DNA from 2 places in the Mycolicibacterium sarraceniae genome. Region 2 is predicted to be linked to the other one. Evidence: predicted binding sites of a transcription regulator. Region 2 holds the regulator's gene; the other holds the start of a gene.
What was found. Region 2 encodes LexA, which represses DNA repair genes until DNA is damaged. Its sites were predicted from a motif close to CGAACANNTGTTCG; they were not measured.
Positions count from the first base shown of each region.

Region 1: the regulator LexA is predicted to act here: its motif matches at 4,913-4,926, upstream of ruvC (crossover junction endodeoxyribonuclease RuvC).

Region 1 covers NZ_AP022595.1:4,486,531-4,494,078, forward strand. Annotated here, with positions in the region: gene G6N13_RS22365 (alpha/beta fold hydrolase) at 1-37, opposite strand, end outside; gene G6N13_RS22370 (nucleotidyl cyclase domain-containing protein) at 389-925, shown strand; gene G6N13_RS22375 (TetR/AcrR family transcriptional regulator) at 992-1,591, shown strand; gene G6N13_RS22380 (phytanoyl-CoA dioxygenase family protein) at 1,596-2,450, shown strand; partial or broken gene G6N13_RS22385 (DUF1304 family protein) at 2,452-2,655, opposite strand; gene ruvB (Holliday junction branch migration DNA helicase RuvB) at 2,661-3,728, opposite strand; gene ruvA (Holliday junction branch migration protein RuvA) at 3,725-4,318, opposite strand; gene ruvC (crossover junction endodeoxyribonuclease RuvC) at 4,315-4,893, opposite strand; gene G6N13_RS22405 (TetR/AcrR family transcriptional regulator C-terminal ligand-binding domain-containing protein) at 5,096-5,350, shown strand; gene G6N13_RS22410 (hypothetical protein) at 5,325-5,477, opposite strand; gene G6N13_RS22415 (YebC/PmpR family DNA-binding transcriptional regulator) at 5,485-6,237, opposite strand; partial or broken gene G6N13_RS22420 (ABC transporter permease) at 6,326-6,551, opposite strand; tRNA gene G6N13_RS22425 (tRNA-Asn) at 6,606-6,678, opposite strand; gene G6N13_RS22430 (hypothetical protein) at 6,831-7,082, shown strand; gene G6N13_RS22435 (DUF7155 family protein) at 7,174-7,485, opposite strand; gene dnaG (DNA primase) at 7,541-7,548, opposite strand, start outside.
Region 2 covers NZ_AP022595.1:3,274,045-3,281,592, forward strand. Annotated here, with positions in the region: gene hflX (GTPase HflX) at 1-1,150, shown strand, start outside; gene G6N13_RS24580 (hypothetical protein) at 1,095-1,361, opposite strand; gene G6N13_RS16325 (acyl-CoA dehydrogenase family protein) at 1,471-2,643, shown strand; gene G6N13_RS16330 (LGFP repeat-containing protein) at 2,905-4,995, shown strand; gene lexA (transcriptional repressor LexA) at 4,999-5,667, opposite strand; gene G6N13_RS16340 (LysM peptidoglycan-binding domain-containing protein) at 5,889-6,380, shown strand; gene nrdR (transcriptional regulator NrdR) at 6,545-7,009, shown strand; gene G6N13_RS16350 (PhzF family protein) at 7,017-7,548, opposite strand, start outside.

The DNA of each region.
Region 1 (7,548 bases), 1.2 Mb from region 2:
CGATCAGCGCGACGACATCGTCGACATCCCGCTGCACGGTATGCGGTTGCTGGGTTTCAGCTGCGCGTCGAGAATGATGTCGTAAGGCGAGCCCCTGGCATTCGAGGTGGAGCTGCCGGCCGGTACCGATGTCCCACCAGTCGGCCCGCCGGCTCGGCCGCGCCACGAGCGCGCCCGGTCAACCCGACCAGGAGCAGGCACACCAGCACCGACAGCGATCGCATCACGTGGCGACGCTATGACGTCTAGCGGCGGACCAGAGGCACAAAGACGTGGGCATGGCGGCGTGGGTCCGCCGGTGGTGGCACCAGCCCGACCAATACGACTGGGTCTCGGAAAATCGTGCCTCGCGCCAATTGCAGCGCTTCAGTACCACTCCAGCCGGCTGTTGGCGGCGACGCTCATCAACGCGATCGCCACCACCGTCTACGCCGGCGTACAGATCGCCGCGGGAGGCGATACCGCTATGGCCGTCGGGCATGTGCTCGGCATACTGGTCGCCGTGCTCGCGGTCCCGTTCGGAACGCAGTTGTTCCTACATCTGCTGAGCCTGGACGCCAGAATGTCGGACACCGATCCGCTCACCGGGTTGCGCAACCGACGCGGCTACGACCACTCGGTGCTGCAACTTGTCGCCACGGCTGACAGAACACAGTCGCAATGGCTGGCCGTCATGCTGGTTGACCTGACCGAGTCGAATGCTCCGGTGCTCTGTGCCGAGCGGCTCCGGGAAGCTGTCGCCGAGATGCCGTTTGGCGTGACGGCCAGCGCCGGAGTAGCGACGGTGCCGGTCAACGACCTCGCCGGCGCCTCTGCGGGCGCGATCATCAAGCAGCTGGGCGAATCAGCTGACGCCGCGATGTATGAGGCCAAACGAGCGGGCGCTAACCAGGTGCGCTACCGCACCGCCGCCAGTCCGGGCTGATGTGCGCACGCAAGCCCAGCTTCGCCACACCTAGAAATTGAGTTGAACTCAACTTAGGATGGTGCCGTGACGACGGCGATGACGACCCGCGGCATCCAGGCTCGAGAGCGGCTCATCGAGGCCGCGACCGCGGAGCTGGCCGGCACCGCACCATTCGAGGTCGCGGGAGTCGCGCGCCGGGCCGGAGTCAGCGCCGGCCTGCCCTACCGCTACTTCGGCACCCGCACCGGGCTACTCGTCGCTGTCGTCGACGCGTTTTACCAGCGCTTCTCCGATTCCATTGCGCTTCGCATCTACGACGCCCCGACCTGGGCCGAACGGGAACGTCAGCGTATCGCCGATTGGGTGCATTTTCTGTACGCAGAGCCGGTGGCTCCCGCGATCCTCGCCGGTGTCGGCGATGGCGAGCTGGCCACCGCACGCAGCCGTTGGCTCCAGGAGATGAGTAAGGTCGGCGCCCGCAACATGGCCCAGGGGCAGCGAGACGGTGAGATCCCGGCCGACCGTGATCCCGAGTATCTGGCCGCAGCCACGATCGGCGGGACGAATGCGGTGGTTGCCGTGTGTCTGACGCGCGATCCCCGACCGCCCGCACCCGACGTCATCGACCAGCTCTGGTCGTTCGTCGCCGGTGCCGTCGGTCTCAGCTCAACCGGGAAAGGATAAACCCATGGCGCACAACGTAGTTCGTGTCGACAACGTCGAAGATCTCTATACCGATATCGCCGGGACCTACCGATCGACCGCCACCGCAACAGCGCCGGGAGAGCACGTCGACTCCGATCTGGCCGCCCTCGAGCGTGACGGCTACGTTGTCCTCGAAGGCCTCCTGACGGCGCAGGCCTGTCGGGATATCGGCACCGCGGTGGACCCACTGCTCGGGCCGGTCGGCCGAAATGCCTTCGAGGGCTTACACACTCAGCGGGCCTACAGCCTGTTGACCAAGACCCGGGGTTGCGACGGGATCGTCGAGCATCCGCGGGTGCTGGCACTGCTCGATCGGCTGTTGCTGCCCAACTATCTGTTGTCCCAGCTCCAGGCCATCCGGATCAACGCCGGAGAATCGGCCCAGTTCCTGCATTTCGACGACGGCATGTATCCGGTCCCGCGCCCACGCCCGGCGTTGAGCGTGGCGACGATCTGGGCGATCACCGATTTCACCGCGGATAACGGTGCCACCGTCGTCATTCCGGGCAGCCACCACTGGGATGACGACCGCAGACCCACCGACGCCGACCAACAGGTCAGCGTTGTGATGCCGGCCGGGTCGGTGGTGTTCTTCGCCGGCACGCTGTGGCATGGCGGCGGCGCCAACCGCACGGATGACCAGAGCCGGCTGGCCGTGACCGCGCAGTATTGCGAGCCGTGGCTACGCCCGCAGGAGGCGTTCACGCTGTCGACACCGCCCGCGACGGTGCGGACCGTATCGGAGAACATCCGCCGGATGCTCGGCTACAGCATCCATCCGCCGTTCATGGGCATGGTGGACGGCATGCACCCCAAACGGATCCTGGGGATCAGATGATGGCGATGACCAGCAACACGACAGCAGCGGCGAGCATCGATCCGACGCCGGCGAACACCAGTGCCGCACCGATCGCATTGTCTCCCATGATGATTGCGACAATGCCGATGACGCTGACGATCGCCAGGAACAGGTTGTAGAAGCCCTGATTGAGGGCCATCAGTGTGGTGGTCTGCGCCTCCTCGGCGGTGGTGCCGAACGGGGCTCCCATCATTCGAAAAGACCGGACTGACCTAGTCCGCTGGCCCGCGGCGGTGGCACCACGCCGAGGTGAGTCCAGGCTAGCGGCGTGGCCACCCGGCCGCGGGGAGTCCGCGCGATCATGCCCGCGCGGACCAGAAACGGCTCGCACACCTCCTCGACGGTAGTGGCTTCCTCCCCCACCGCGACCGCGAGGGTGGACACCCCGACTGGACCGCCGCCGAAGCTTTTGGTCAGCGCCGTGAGCACCGCGCGGTCGAGCCGGTCCAGGCCAAGTTCGTCGACGTCGTAGACCGCCAGCGCGGCCTTGGCGATATCGCGGGTGATCACGCCGTCGGCACGCACCTCGGCGTAGTCACGCACGCGCCGCAACAGCCGGTTGGCGATACGTGGTGTGCCGCGCGACCGCCGGGCGATCTCGGCGCCGGCCTCGGCACCCACCTCGATGCCGAGGATGCCCCCCGAGCGGGCGAGCACGCGCTCCAATTCGAAGGGCTCATAGAAGTCCATATGGGCGGTGAACCCGAAGCGGTCGCGCAGCGGCCCGGTCAGCGCGCCGGACCGCGTGGTGGCACCGACCAAGGTGAAGGGCGCGACCTCCAGTGGAATCGACGTCGCCCCAGGGCCTTTGCCGACGACGACATCGACCCGAAAGTCCTCCATCGCCAGGTACAACATTTCCTCGGCGGGCCTGGCGATGCGGTGGATCTCGTCGATGAACAGCACATCGTGCTCGACGAGGTTGCTCAGCATCGCCGCCAGGTCGCCCGCTCGTTCCAAAGCGGGCCCGGAGGTGATGCGCAGCGAGGTGCCCAGTTCGGCGGCGATGATCATCGCCAGTGATGTTTTGCCCAGGCCGGGCGGGCCGGACAGCAGGATGTGATCCGGTGTGCCGCCGCGATTCTTGGCGCCTTCCAGAACCAGCTGCAGCTGTTCGCGCACCCGCGGCTGGCCGATGAATTCGCGCAGCGACCGGGGCCGCAGGCTGGCGTCGATATCGCCTTCACCGACGGTCAGCGCCGGCGAGACATCGCGTTCGAGTTCGTCGCCCTCGTCTTCGTCGTCGAACCGGCTCACTTGGTCTTCCCCAATAGTGACAGCGCCGCGCGCAGCGCGCTCTGCGTATTCGCATCCGGGTCAGCGGCGAGCACCTTGTCGGTGGCTTCCTCGGCTTGCTTGGCCGCAAAGCCAAGTCCGACAAGGGCTTCCACCACCGGTGCGCGCACCGCGTGCCCGGTGGCCGCGGACAGGCCAGCACCGCCGGGGACCGCGCCGATCTTGTCCCGCAGCTCCAGCACCATGCGTTCGGCACCACGCTTGCCGATGCCGGGCACCCGCGTCAGGGCGGTCACGTCACCGTCGGCCAAGGCCTGGCGCAGCGCGTTCGCGTCGTAGACCGCCAGCGTCGCCAGCGCGATCTTCGGACCGACCCCGGACACCCCGAGCAGTGTCGAGAACAGGTCGCGCGCATCGGAATCGGCGAAGCCGTAGAGCGTCTGGGAGTCCTCCCGCACGATCATCGCGGTGATCAGCCGGGCCTCGGTACCGCGGCGCAGCGTCCCCAGCGTGGCGGGGGTGACCATGATCTTGTAGCCGACGCCAGCGGCCTCGATGACCACGTGGTCGAGGGCGATGTCGAGGACTTCACCGCGCACCGAGGCGATCATGTCGCGCTCCGCGTCATCGGCTTGCGCGCGGCCTTCAGGCGGGCTTGATAGGCGCGTTGTTGTTCGGCGGCCATCGCCTCGGCCTGCGCCATCCGGGCGATCATCGGGGCGCGCCAACAGTGGCAGATCGCCAGAGCCAGCGCGTCGGCGGCGTCCGCCGGCGTCGGCTTCTGCTGTAACTGCAGGATCCGGGTGACCATCGCGGTGACCTGTGCCTTGTCTGCCCGGCCGTTACCGGTGACGGCGGCCTTGACCTCGCTGGGGGTGTGGAAATGTACGTCGATATCGCGGCGGGCGGCCGCCAGCGCGATCACTCCGGCGGCTTGGGCGGTGCCCATCGCGGTGTTGGCGTTCTGGTTGGCGAAGACCCGCTCGATCGCGATCACATCGGGCAGGTGGGTGCCCATCCAGTGGTCGACGGTGTCGCTGATCGTCATCAGCCGAAGCTGCAGCGGCTGCTCGGCCGGAGTGCGCACGACGTCGACATCCAGCGCGGTGACCTGCCGGCCACCGCGGCTCTCGATCACCGACAGACCGCAGCGCGTCAACCCTGGGTCGACTCCCATCACCCGCACGGATCGCCCTTTCCGACTACGAACAGCTGTTCGATAACAGTAGCGGGCCGGGGTGACGGGATCGGTCATGACACGCCACGCGGATCGCTGAGCAGTGGCTATCGTCAGACCATGAGCGGCCCCGACGCGTTCCACCCCGATCTGTCCGGGCCGACCCCGCAGCGAACAGTCGCGCTCAGCGGTGGTCCGTGCGACCTCTGAGATGCAGGCCGACTCCCCCGACCCCGAGGTGGCCGACGAGTTGCGGGATGGGGTGATTCGCTCACGGCGCGCGGTGCTGGAGACGGTCTGGGACCGCGGGGTGGCGCGGAGCGAACTGCGTGCCGACATCGACCGCGATATCGCGATCGGAGCCGAACCCGTCGCTCTATCCGTTCCTGCTAGGCGGCGGGCTGATCATCCACGACGGGTCAGGCCACGGGATGCGCTGATCAGGCCTCGGGCGCATATTGGGTGACGGCGCTTTCCTGCATTGCGCGGGCGAGCGCATCGAGTGTGGCGAAGCCGGACTCCCAGGGCGACGCATCGAACCACCAGCGTCGCACCGACCAGGTGACCCCGTTGGGGTCGGTCACATCAGCCATGCCGAGCTCACTCCTCGATCTCGGCGAGGACCGCGTCGGAGATATCGGCATTGGTGTACACGTCCTGCACGTCATCGCTGTCCTCCAGCGCGTCGACGAGCTTCATGATCTTGCGGGCGCCGTCGGCGTCCAGCGGCACCGTCACCGACGCCTGGAAACCGGCCTCGGCGGAGTCGTAGTCGATGCCTGCGTCCTGCAGGGCGGTGCGCACCGCGACCAGATCGGTCGGCTCGGAGATCACCTCGAAGCTCTCGCCGAGATCGTTGACCTCTTCGGCACCGGCATCCAGGACCGCCATCAGGATGTCGTCCTCGGACTGGCCGTTCTTGTCCAGGATGACGACACCCTTGCGGGAGAACAGGTACGACACCGAACCCGGGTCGGCCATATTGCCGCCGTTGCGGGTCATCGCCACACGGACTTCACCGGCGGCGCGGTTGCGGTTGTCGGTCAGGCATTCGATCAGCACCGCGACACCGTTGGGCCCGTAGCCCTCGTACATGATCGTCTGCCAGTCGGCGCCACCGGCTTCTTCACCAGCGCCACGCTTGCGGGCGCGCTCGATATTGTCGTTGGGGACCGAGGTCTTCTTGGCCTTCTGAATGGCGTCGTACAGGGTGGGGTTACCCCCGGGGTCACCGCCACCGGTACGCGCCGCAACCTCGATGTTCTTGATCAGCCGGGCGAACTCCTTGCCGCGGCGCGCATCCTTGACGGCCTTCTGGTGTTTGGTTGTAGCCCACTTGGAATGGCCGCTCATCGGGTTCTTCTCCGTACTTTCCGTCCTGCCATAACCCGACGAGTCTACTGGTCGGCGCCAGCCATGAAGCTAACCCAGGCGGCCACGCCCTGATTCGACCGCCCAGTGCGAGGCGGGCGAGGAGATCGCGCAGGTAGCCGACGACGCCGATCACCAAAACGACGGCCACTCCCTGGCCATACGCGAGCGGATCGCGGGCGTTGAAAATCTGGTAGCCCAACCCCGAGCGAACTCCGAGCATTTGCGCGGGCACCATAACCACCCCACGCGATGCCCAGCGCCAGCCGCAGACTCGTCTGAATGTGGCCGCGGATAACTCAGGCCGTCTAATCCGGGCAACCACCAGCTAGACGGCTATTTTTCTACTGCTCCCCCGCTTGGACTCGAACCAAGAACCGTCCGATTAACAGTCGGAAGCTCTGCCAATTGAGCTACAGGGGACTATCTACTTCCCGCGAAAGCGCGCTTGCGCTGATGCGGACCGGAAGGTGACTCTAGCTTATCGAACACCCCCGACGCCAAACCGGTGGAGGGGCGCCAACCCCGCCGGGTCAGGCAGGATGGTGGAGCAGAGTTTCGACGAAGGGAATGCAGTGATCCAATATCTGGCCGTGCTCGGAGTGGGCTATGTGTTGGGCACCAAGGCCGGACGCAAGCGCTATGAGCAGATTGTCGGCACCTACCGCGCACTGACGGACAATCCCGCCACCAAGACCGTGATCGACGCCGGGCGCCGCAAGCTCGCCGACCGCGTGTCGCCGGATCCCGATCCGAAGATGGTCACGCTGACCGAGATAGACGCCGAAACCACCGTGGTTGAACCACGGCGGTCGGAAACGCAATAACTCAGGCTCACGAGGCCAGAATCGACCTCATGGTCGTAGATCGCGCGAAGTTACCGCCCACACGTCGATCTCGAGGGTGTACGGAGAAGAACTAGCCCAACGGGATGCTGATGGTCTGACCTGGCAACAGCGGCCCGGTGCTGATACCGACACCGCCACCGGGCATCGAACCGGCGGTGGGGCCAAAGACGCCGAGCTGCGGGGTGCCCACGCTGACGTTGTTGTTCGAGTAGCTCAGGCACTGGCCGTCGCCCCGCGAGCCGAACCACGCCAGGCAGGTGCCGCCGGGGTTCGCCGAGGCGGTCGGGGCAGTCAGTTCAGCCAGGACCGTAACCGCAGCCGCAGCCACGACGAGCGCGCCAGCGGCGGCGAAACGGCGGGCACGGGTGTTCGCGGTAGTCATATCTGACCTTTCGCTTAAGACAGGCAGTTCGTTAACCATAACCCGCCGACTGGTCTCACGCAG
Region 2 (7,548 bases):
GATCCAGCGCCGCGACAAGCCGGACCCCTCCACCTACATCGGCTCGGGCAAGGCCCAAGAGTTGCGCCAGGTCGTGATCGCAACCGGCGCCGACACCGTGATCTGCGACGGTGAGCTCAGCCCCGCTCAACTCAACGCGCTGGAAAAAGTGGTGAAGGTCAAGGTCATCGACCGGACCGCCCTGATTCTGGACATTTTCGCCCAGCACGCCACCAGCCGGGAAGGCAAAGCGCAGGTGGCGTACGCGCAGATGGAGTACATGCTGCCCCGGCTGCGCGGCTGGGGTGAGTCCATGTCCCGCCAGGGCGGTGGCGCCGGCGGCAGTGGCGGCGGCGTGGGCACCCGCGGTCCCGGTGAGACCAAGATCGAGACCGACCGGCGCCGCATCCGCGAGCGAATGTCCAAGTTGCGCCGCGAGATCAAAGATATGAAGCAGATCCGCGACACCCAGCGCAGCCGCCGGTTGCACAGCGATATGGCGTCCGTCGCGATCGTCGGTTACACCAATGCCGGCAAGTCCAGCTTGCTCAACGCGCTGACCGGCGCCGGGGTGCTGGTGCAGAACGCGTTGTTCGCCACACTCGAACCCACCACTCGCCGTGGCGAATTCGATGACGGCCGGCCTTTCGTGCTCACCGACACCGTCGGGTTCGTCCGGCACCTGCCGACCCAGTTGGTCGAGGCGTTCCGCTCCACCCTGGAAGAGGTCCTCGACGCCGACCTGCTGGTGCACGTCGTCGACGGATCCGACAGCAATCCGCTCGCCCAGATCGAGGCCGTTCGTCAGGTCATCCGCGAGGTTCAGAACGACCACCACGCGCCACCGGCACCGGAACTGTTGGTGGTCAACAAGATCGACGCTGCGACAGACCTCATGCTGGCCCAGCTGCGCCGCGCGCTACCAGGCGCTGTCTTCGTCTCGGCGCACACCGGCGATGGCCTGTCGCGCCTGCGCGCTCGGCTCGGCGAACTCGTCGAACCGCGAGAGATCACCGTCGACGTGACGATCCCGTACGACCGGGGCGATCTGGTGGCCCGCCTGCACAGCGACGGGCACGTCGACGCCGTCGAGCACACCGACGCGGGCACACGCCTCACAGCACGGGTGCCCGCGGCGCTGGCAGCGAGCCTGCGCGACTACAGCAGCTAGGCGGCGTGCCGGAAAGTGCTTGCGGCTGCAGGCCTTTCGTTCTTGGGTGTGCCGGGTTCCCCGACCTGGGTGACGGGCTGCTGGCCAGGTCGACGATCAGCTTCACCGGATTGATCGGCGTGAAGATGGTGAACGGCGACATCAGATCCACGAGCGGCTTGATCAGCGCGGTGGCGCCGGACGCAGCACCGATGTCCAGCAGCGGCCACATGATCGGCAACGTTCCGATGCGGCGGTGCCGCTGCCTGTGACTTTGGTGACCAACCATCCGGTTGGTTATCCTCGTTCGCAAACCCACAGTGCCCTCCGGAAGGAAGTCAATGGCTCTCGAGAAGAACGCCACCGTTAAGTACGAGCGGACCCTGTTCGAGCCCGAACACGACCTGTTCCGCGAGTCCTACCGGGCGTTTCTCGATCGGCATGTCGCGCCGTTCCACGAGCAGTGGGAAAAAGACAAGATCGTCGAGCGCGAGGTCTGGCTCGAGGCCGGTAAGCAGGGCTTTCTCGGGATGGCCGTGCCGGAAAAGTATGGCGGCGGGGGCAACGCCGATTTCCGCTACAACGTGATCCTGACCGAGGAGACCGCGGCCGGCCGGTACAGCGGCCTCGGGTTCGGCCTGCACAACGACATCGTCGCGCCGTATCTGCTGGAGCTGACCACCGACGAGCAGAAGCAGCGCTGGCTGCCCAAGTTCTGCAGCGGTGAGCACATCACTGCCATCGCGATGACCGAACCCGGCACCGGTAGTGACCTGCAGGGCATCAAGACCCGGGCGGTCAAAGAAGGTGACCACTACATCCTGAACGGATCCAAGACGTTCATCACCAACGGCATCCACGCCGACTTGGTGATCGTGGTGGCCCAAACCGACCCCGAAAAGGGTGCGCAAGGCTTCTCGCTGCTGGTCGTTGAGCGCGGTATGGAGGGCTTCGAGCGCGGCCGGCACCTCGACAAGATCGGCCTGGACGCGCAGGACACCGCGGAACTGTCCTTCACCGACGTCAAGGTCCCGGCCGAGAATCTCTTGGGTCAGGAGGGCTTCGGCTTCATCTACCTGATGCAGAACCTGCCGCAGGAGCGCCTCAACATTGCGGTGATGGCAGCCGCGGCGATGGAAAACGTGCTCGAGCAGACGCTGCGATACACCAAGGAACGCAAGGCGTTTGGCAAGCCGATCGGCAGCCAGCAGAACAGCCGCTTCCTGTTGGCCGAACTGTCCACCGAGGCGACCGCCGTGCGCATCATGGTCGACGAGTTCATTCGCCTTCACCTTGACGGAAAACTCTCGGCCGAGCAGGCATCGATGGCGAAGTGGTACTCCACGGAGAAGCAGGTGTACCTGATCGACCGGTGCCTGCAATTACACGGCGGCTACGGCTATATGCGCGAGTATCCGGTGGCCCGCTCCTACCTCGACGCCCGGGTCCAAACGATTTACGGCGGCACGACCGAAATCATGAAGGAGATCATTGGTCGCAGCCTGGGCGTCTAACCCAGGCATGGGGTCTGAGCTGGCATTTCTAGGACCGCTCAGCCGCCATTCGGTACCCGGTTACCCGAATAGCTCGGCTTTGTGCTCGACTTTTCCGGAGTTTTACCCCTTCCCCGAGTGCGGCATATCTAAGGAAATGCCGCGTGTCGCGAAGTGCTGACGCAAAGTTGACACGGAGGATAAGGGGAATCATCTTGACCGAAACTGCGGGGAGAGCGCATGACCTGGCTTGGAAGTCGCCTCAGTAGAGGCGTCGGGCGAATGGCGCTCGTCGTCGTCGCGACGGCTACAGCGGGTCTGCTGTCGGCGCCCGGGGCGATCGCGACCCCCGACAGTGATGCGAGTGGTGCCATCGACCAGGCCTGGCAGGCTGCTGGCGGCACCAGTTCTCCGGTCGGTGCCAAGGACGGCGACGTCTACGCGGTCGGCGATGGGTTCGCCCAGAACTTCAGTGGCGGCAAGATCTTCTTCACCCCGGCCACCGGTGCCCACCTGTTGTTCGGGCCCATCCTGGACAAGTACCAGGCCCAAGGCGGCCCGGCCGACAGCGATCTCGGTTTCCCCACCATCGACGAGGTTGCGGGCCTGGTCGGCCCCGACAGCCGGGTGAGCACGTTCAGTGCCAGCGACAAACCGGCGATCTTCTGGACGCCCGACACCGGCGCGTGGGTGGTGCGCGGCGCGATCAACGCGGCCTGGGACAAACTCGGCGGCTCGGCCGGCACGATGGGCGTCCCCACCGGCGACGAGACCTTCGACGGCAACGTGGTGAACCAGAGGTTCACCGGCGGTGAGATCTCCTACGACAACAGCTCCAACACGTTCACCACGGTGCCGCCCGAACTGGCCGGCAACCTGGCCGGTCTCCAAGTGCCGACGGATGCGACGACGGCGATCAATGAGGCGTGGCGAGCCGTGGGCGGGCTCGCGGGCCCGCTCGGTGCCCGGCAGGGTGCGCAGAGTCCCGTCGGGACCGACGGTGCCGTGCAGGATTACGCCGGCGGCAAGATCTTCTACTCGCCGGCGACCGGTGCGCACGCTGTGACCGGCGCGATCCTGACGAAGTACGAGGCGCAGGGCGGACCGACGGGTGATCTCGGCCTGCCGACCGGAACCGAGGCGGACGGGGGTGCCCCGAACAGCCGCGTCAGCGCGTTCAGTGCCTCCGATAAGCCGGTGATTTTCTGGACGCCTGACAACGGTGCCATCGTGGTGCGGGGCGCGATCAACGCCGCATGGGCGAAGTTGGGCGGGGCAGGCGGCGAGCTCGGTGCTCCGACCGGCGAGCAGAGTGTCAACGGCGACACCGTGACCCAGAAGTTCAGCGGTGGCGAGATCTCCTGGAACAAATCCGCCAGCAAATTCACCACCAAACCGCCGGAGCTGGCCGGACAACTCGCCGGGCTGCAGGTGCCCAACGGGACCGGGCCGCAGTCCGGTCTGGCCGCACCGAAGTCCGGCACGGGTTTCACCTTCCACCTGTGGTGGTTGCTGATCATCATTCCGGTGCTGCTGCTGGTCGCGGTGATCGCGCTGGGTGTGCTCTGGCTGCGGCGGCGCCGTGGTAGCGATATCGAGATCGACGACGACTTCCACGATCCCGATTACGACGACGATGACGGTTACTGGCCGGATGAGCATGAGGGTCCCGCGGGTGCTCCTTCGACTGAACGCTTTTCGACCTACCCCGACGACGGCGGCGTCGTGCAGGTCGCCCAGGCGCCCGGGTTCTCTTGGGCGCAACCGGGTGGCGAGGACAAGTCGCAGCCCGGGCTCGGGGATGTGTTCGACGGCGACGAGGACTCCATCGACACCACGCCGACACGCATTCCCGCTGGGCCGGTCGATGCCGACGAGGTGGACGCAGCCGAGGCGCCCGACGGTCATACGTACGTCGAGATCGACGAGGTTGCCGATTCGGGGCGGCACGCGGTGGTGAATCTTGGTGAGTCGCAGTCGATGTGGCGACTCGATGTGGGCGAATTCGGTAGGCCGGGTCGGCGTCGCCGCGCCGCGAAGCCGGACGACGAGCCAGCGCCGGAGGAGTACGCCGAGGCCGAGATCGTCGAGCAGTACTTCCCTGCGGATCTCGAGGATGAGGGCAAACCGGTCACCGAGCCGGCGGAGGTTCTGCAGTCCGATGTGGCGGCCGGCACCGCCTCATCGCGCCCGGCGATCCACCTTCCGCTCTCTGATCCGTACCAGGCACCTGAGGGTTACGTGATCAAGGCCAACACCCACTCGGGGCTCTACTACGCCCCGGATTCGGCCCTCTACGACCACACCGTGCCCGAAGTCTGGTTCGCCAGTGAGGAACTCGCTCAGGCGAACGGGTTCGTCAAGGCGGAGTAGCCCCTAGATCTTGCGGATGACGGTGACGACCTTGCCGAGGATGGCGGCGTCGTTACCGGGGATCGGGTCGAATGCAGGGTTGTGCGGCATCAGCCATACCTGACCATTGGTGCGCTTGAACGTTTTCACAGTGGCTTCGCCGTCGATCATCGCCGCGACGATATCGCCGTTGTCAGCCACGTTCTGCTGACGGATGACCACCCAGTCACCGTCGCAGATCGCGGCATCGACCATCGATTCGCCGACGACCTTGAGCAGGAACAGCGAGCCCTCACCGACCAGTTCCTTGGGTAGCGGGAAGACGTCCTCGACGGCCTCCTCAGCCAGGATCGGGCCGCCGGCGGCGATGCGGCCGAGCACCGGCACGAACGTCGGTTCGGGAAGGGCGTCCGAGCCGGCGACATCGGTGGTCACGGCGGTCACCTCGTCGGCGCTGCGCACATCCACGGCGCGCGGGCGGTTGGCGTCGCGGCGCAGATAGCCCTTTCGCTCGAGGGTGCGCAGCTGGTGCGCCACCGAGGACGTCGAGGTGAGGCCGACGGCGTCGCCGATCTCGCGGATGCTCGGTGGATAGCCGCGGGTGGTGACCGAGGCGCGGATCACCTCGAGGATCGTTCGCTGCCGCTCGGTCAGTCCGGAGTCGGCACCTGATGTCTCACTGCGGTCGCTCATGGGCCCGAATGTAGTCGCGGGGCAGCAGATAATCAAACACTTGTTCGACCGCGGCGTGTCGCCGCCGTCAATCGTGCAGGTGATCGGCACCGCCAAAACGTGTCGGTGGGCGGATTTATTCTCCAGACACGCTCGCTCACATGTTCGTATTTCGAACGCATGGTCGAGTACAGTTCGAACACAAGGGCGAACAGTGGGCGTCTTGGAGGAAGGAAACAGACGTGACAGTCATCGACGATCGGCAGGTTTTCCCATCCGCACCGGTGCGGCCGATGCGCCCCCGTGCGGCGGTCAGGGCTAACACCCCCGTTCGGACCCGTCCCGCCGGGCCCCGCGGCCAACGGCCGTACCCGGCTCGCCCGGCCATCGCCCCGATGCGTTACTCCGGCACCGGCGTCACCTTCTCGCGGGCGCCGCACGTGCGGCGGCCGGTGAGCACCGCCGTCACGATCGCGCTGGCCGGGGTGGCCGCTCTGATCACCCTGTGGCTGGGTCTGGTGGGTCATCTCAGTGGCACGTCGGCGGCCACCGACCAGGTGCCCGATCAGCTTGCGGTGGTCCAGGTCCAGGCGGGGGAGACGCTGCAGCAGCTCGCCGGCCGGGTGGCCCCCGATGCGCCCGCCGGGCAGGTGATGGCGCGCATCCGCGACTTGAACAAGCTCGATTCAGCCACGTTGGATGCCGGACAGACGCTCATCGCCCCGATGGGGTGATCGCGCGACGCATCACGGTCGGCCACAACGTGTGCCGGACAAGCGGCCTTGCTGGTGGCGGTCTCGCTCGCCCGAGTTTTCGGGGCGTGGCCGTCGGCAGGGCAGCACAGGTAGTCTCTGGGTGGTCCGAAGCATCGAGCTGCGGCGGAGGCGAAGGAGCGGCCATGCATTGCCCGTTCTGTCGCCATCCTGATTCCAGAGTGGTCGATTCCCGTGAAGCAGACGAGGGTCAGGCCATTCGGCGGCGCCGATCCTGTCCGGAGTGCGGCCGGCGGTTCACCACCGTCGAGACCGCCGTGCTGGCGGTCGTCAAACGCAGCGGCGTCACCGAACCGTTCAGCCGCGAGAAGGTCATCAGCGGCGTGCGCCGGGCCTGCCAGGGTCGAGACGTCGACGACGATGCGCTGAACATGCTGGCCCAGCAGGTCGAAGACGCTGTGCGGGCGGCCGGTTCTCCCGAGATCCCGAGCCACGAGGTCGGCCTGGCCATTCTTGGGCCGCTGCGCGAACTCGACGAGGTGGCGTACCTGCGCTTCGCCTCGGTGTACCGCTCCTTCAGCTCCGCTGAGGATTTCGAACGCGAGATCGAGGCGCTGCGCGCCCATCGCGCGGTCGGCACCTCCGGCTGACTGGTCGTCAGCCCAGCTGGCGGGCACCGTCACTGACCACGCGGCCCGCCACTAGAACCCACCCTTCAGCATTCCAGGTCGTGTAGATCTGCGATCCCTGGCCCTGCGTGATCATCAGATCCCGGCTCAGATAGTCGGTCAGGCGAGCTGCCGCTGAACCGGTCGCCTCGTCCTCCGGAACGCCGAGATTGGTGGCGAACATCCGCGAACGAATATGCCCGCGATCGCGATCGAGCCAAGACCACACGTAGTGCTCGACGTCGTCGGGGTAGTCGCCGGGATCGGTGGCCAGCAACTCCTCCACCGAATCCAGCTCGTGGATGGCGAACTCCGGTGACCATTCCGCCCGGGCCCGCACCGTGGTGAGTGCGTCGTCATAGCTGATCTGCACGATGCCGGCAGGCACTTGGAGGGTACGGATCGGCGTGCCTCGTTCCCGCAGCCACCAGGCCGCACCCACGGTCGGGTGCCCGGCGAACGGCAGCTCGGTGGCCGGGGTGAAGATGCGTGCGTGCGCGGTGGTCGCCCCGTTGGACGGC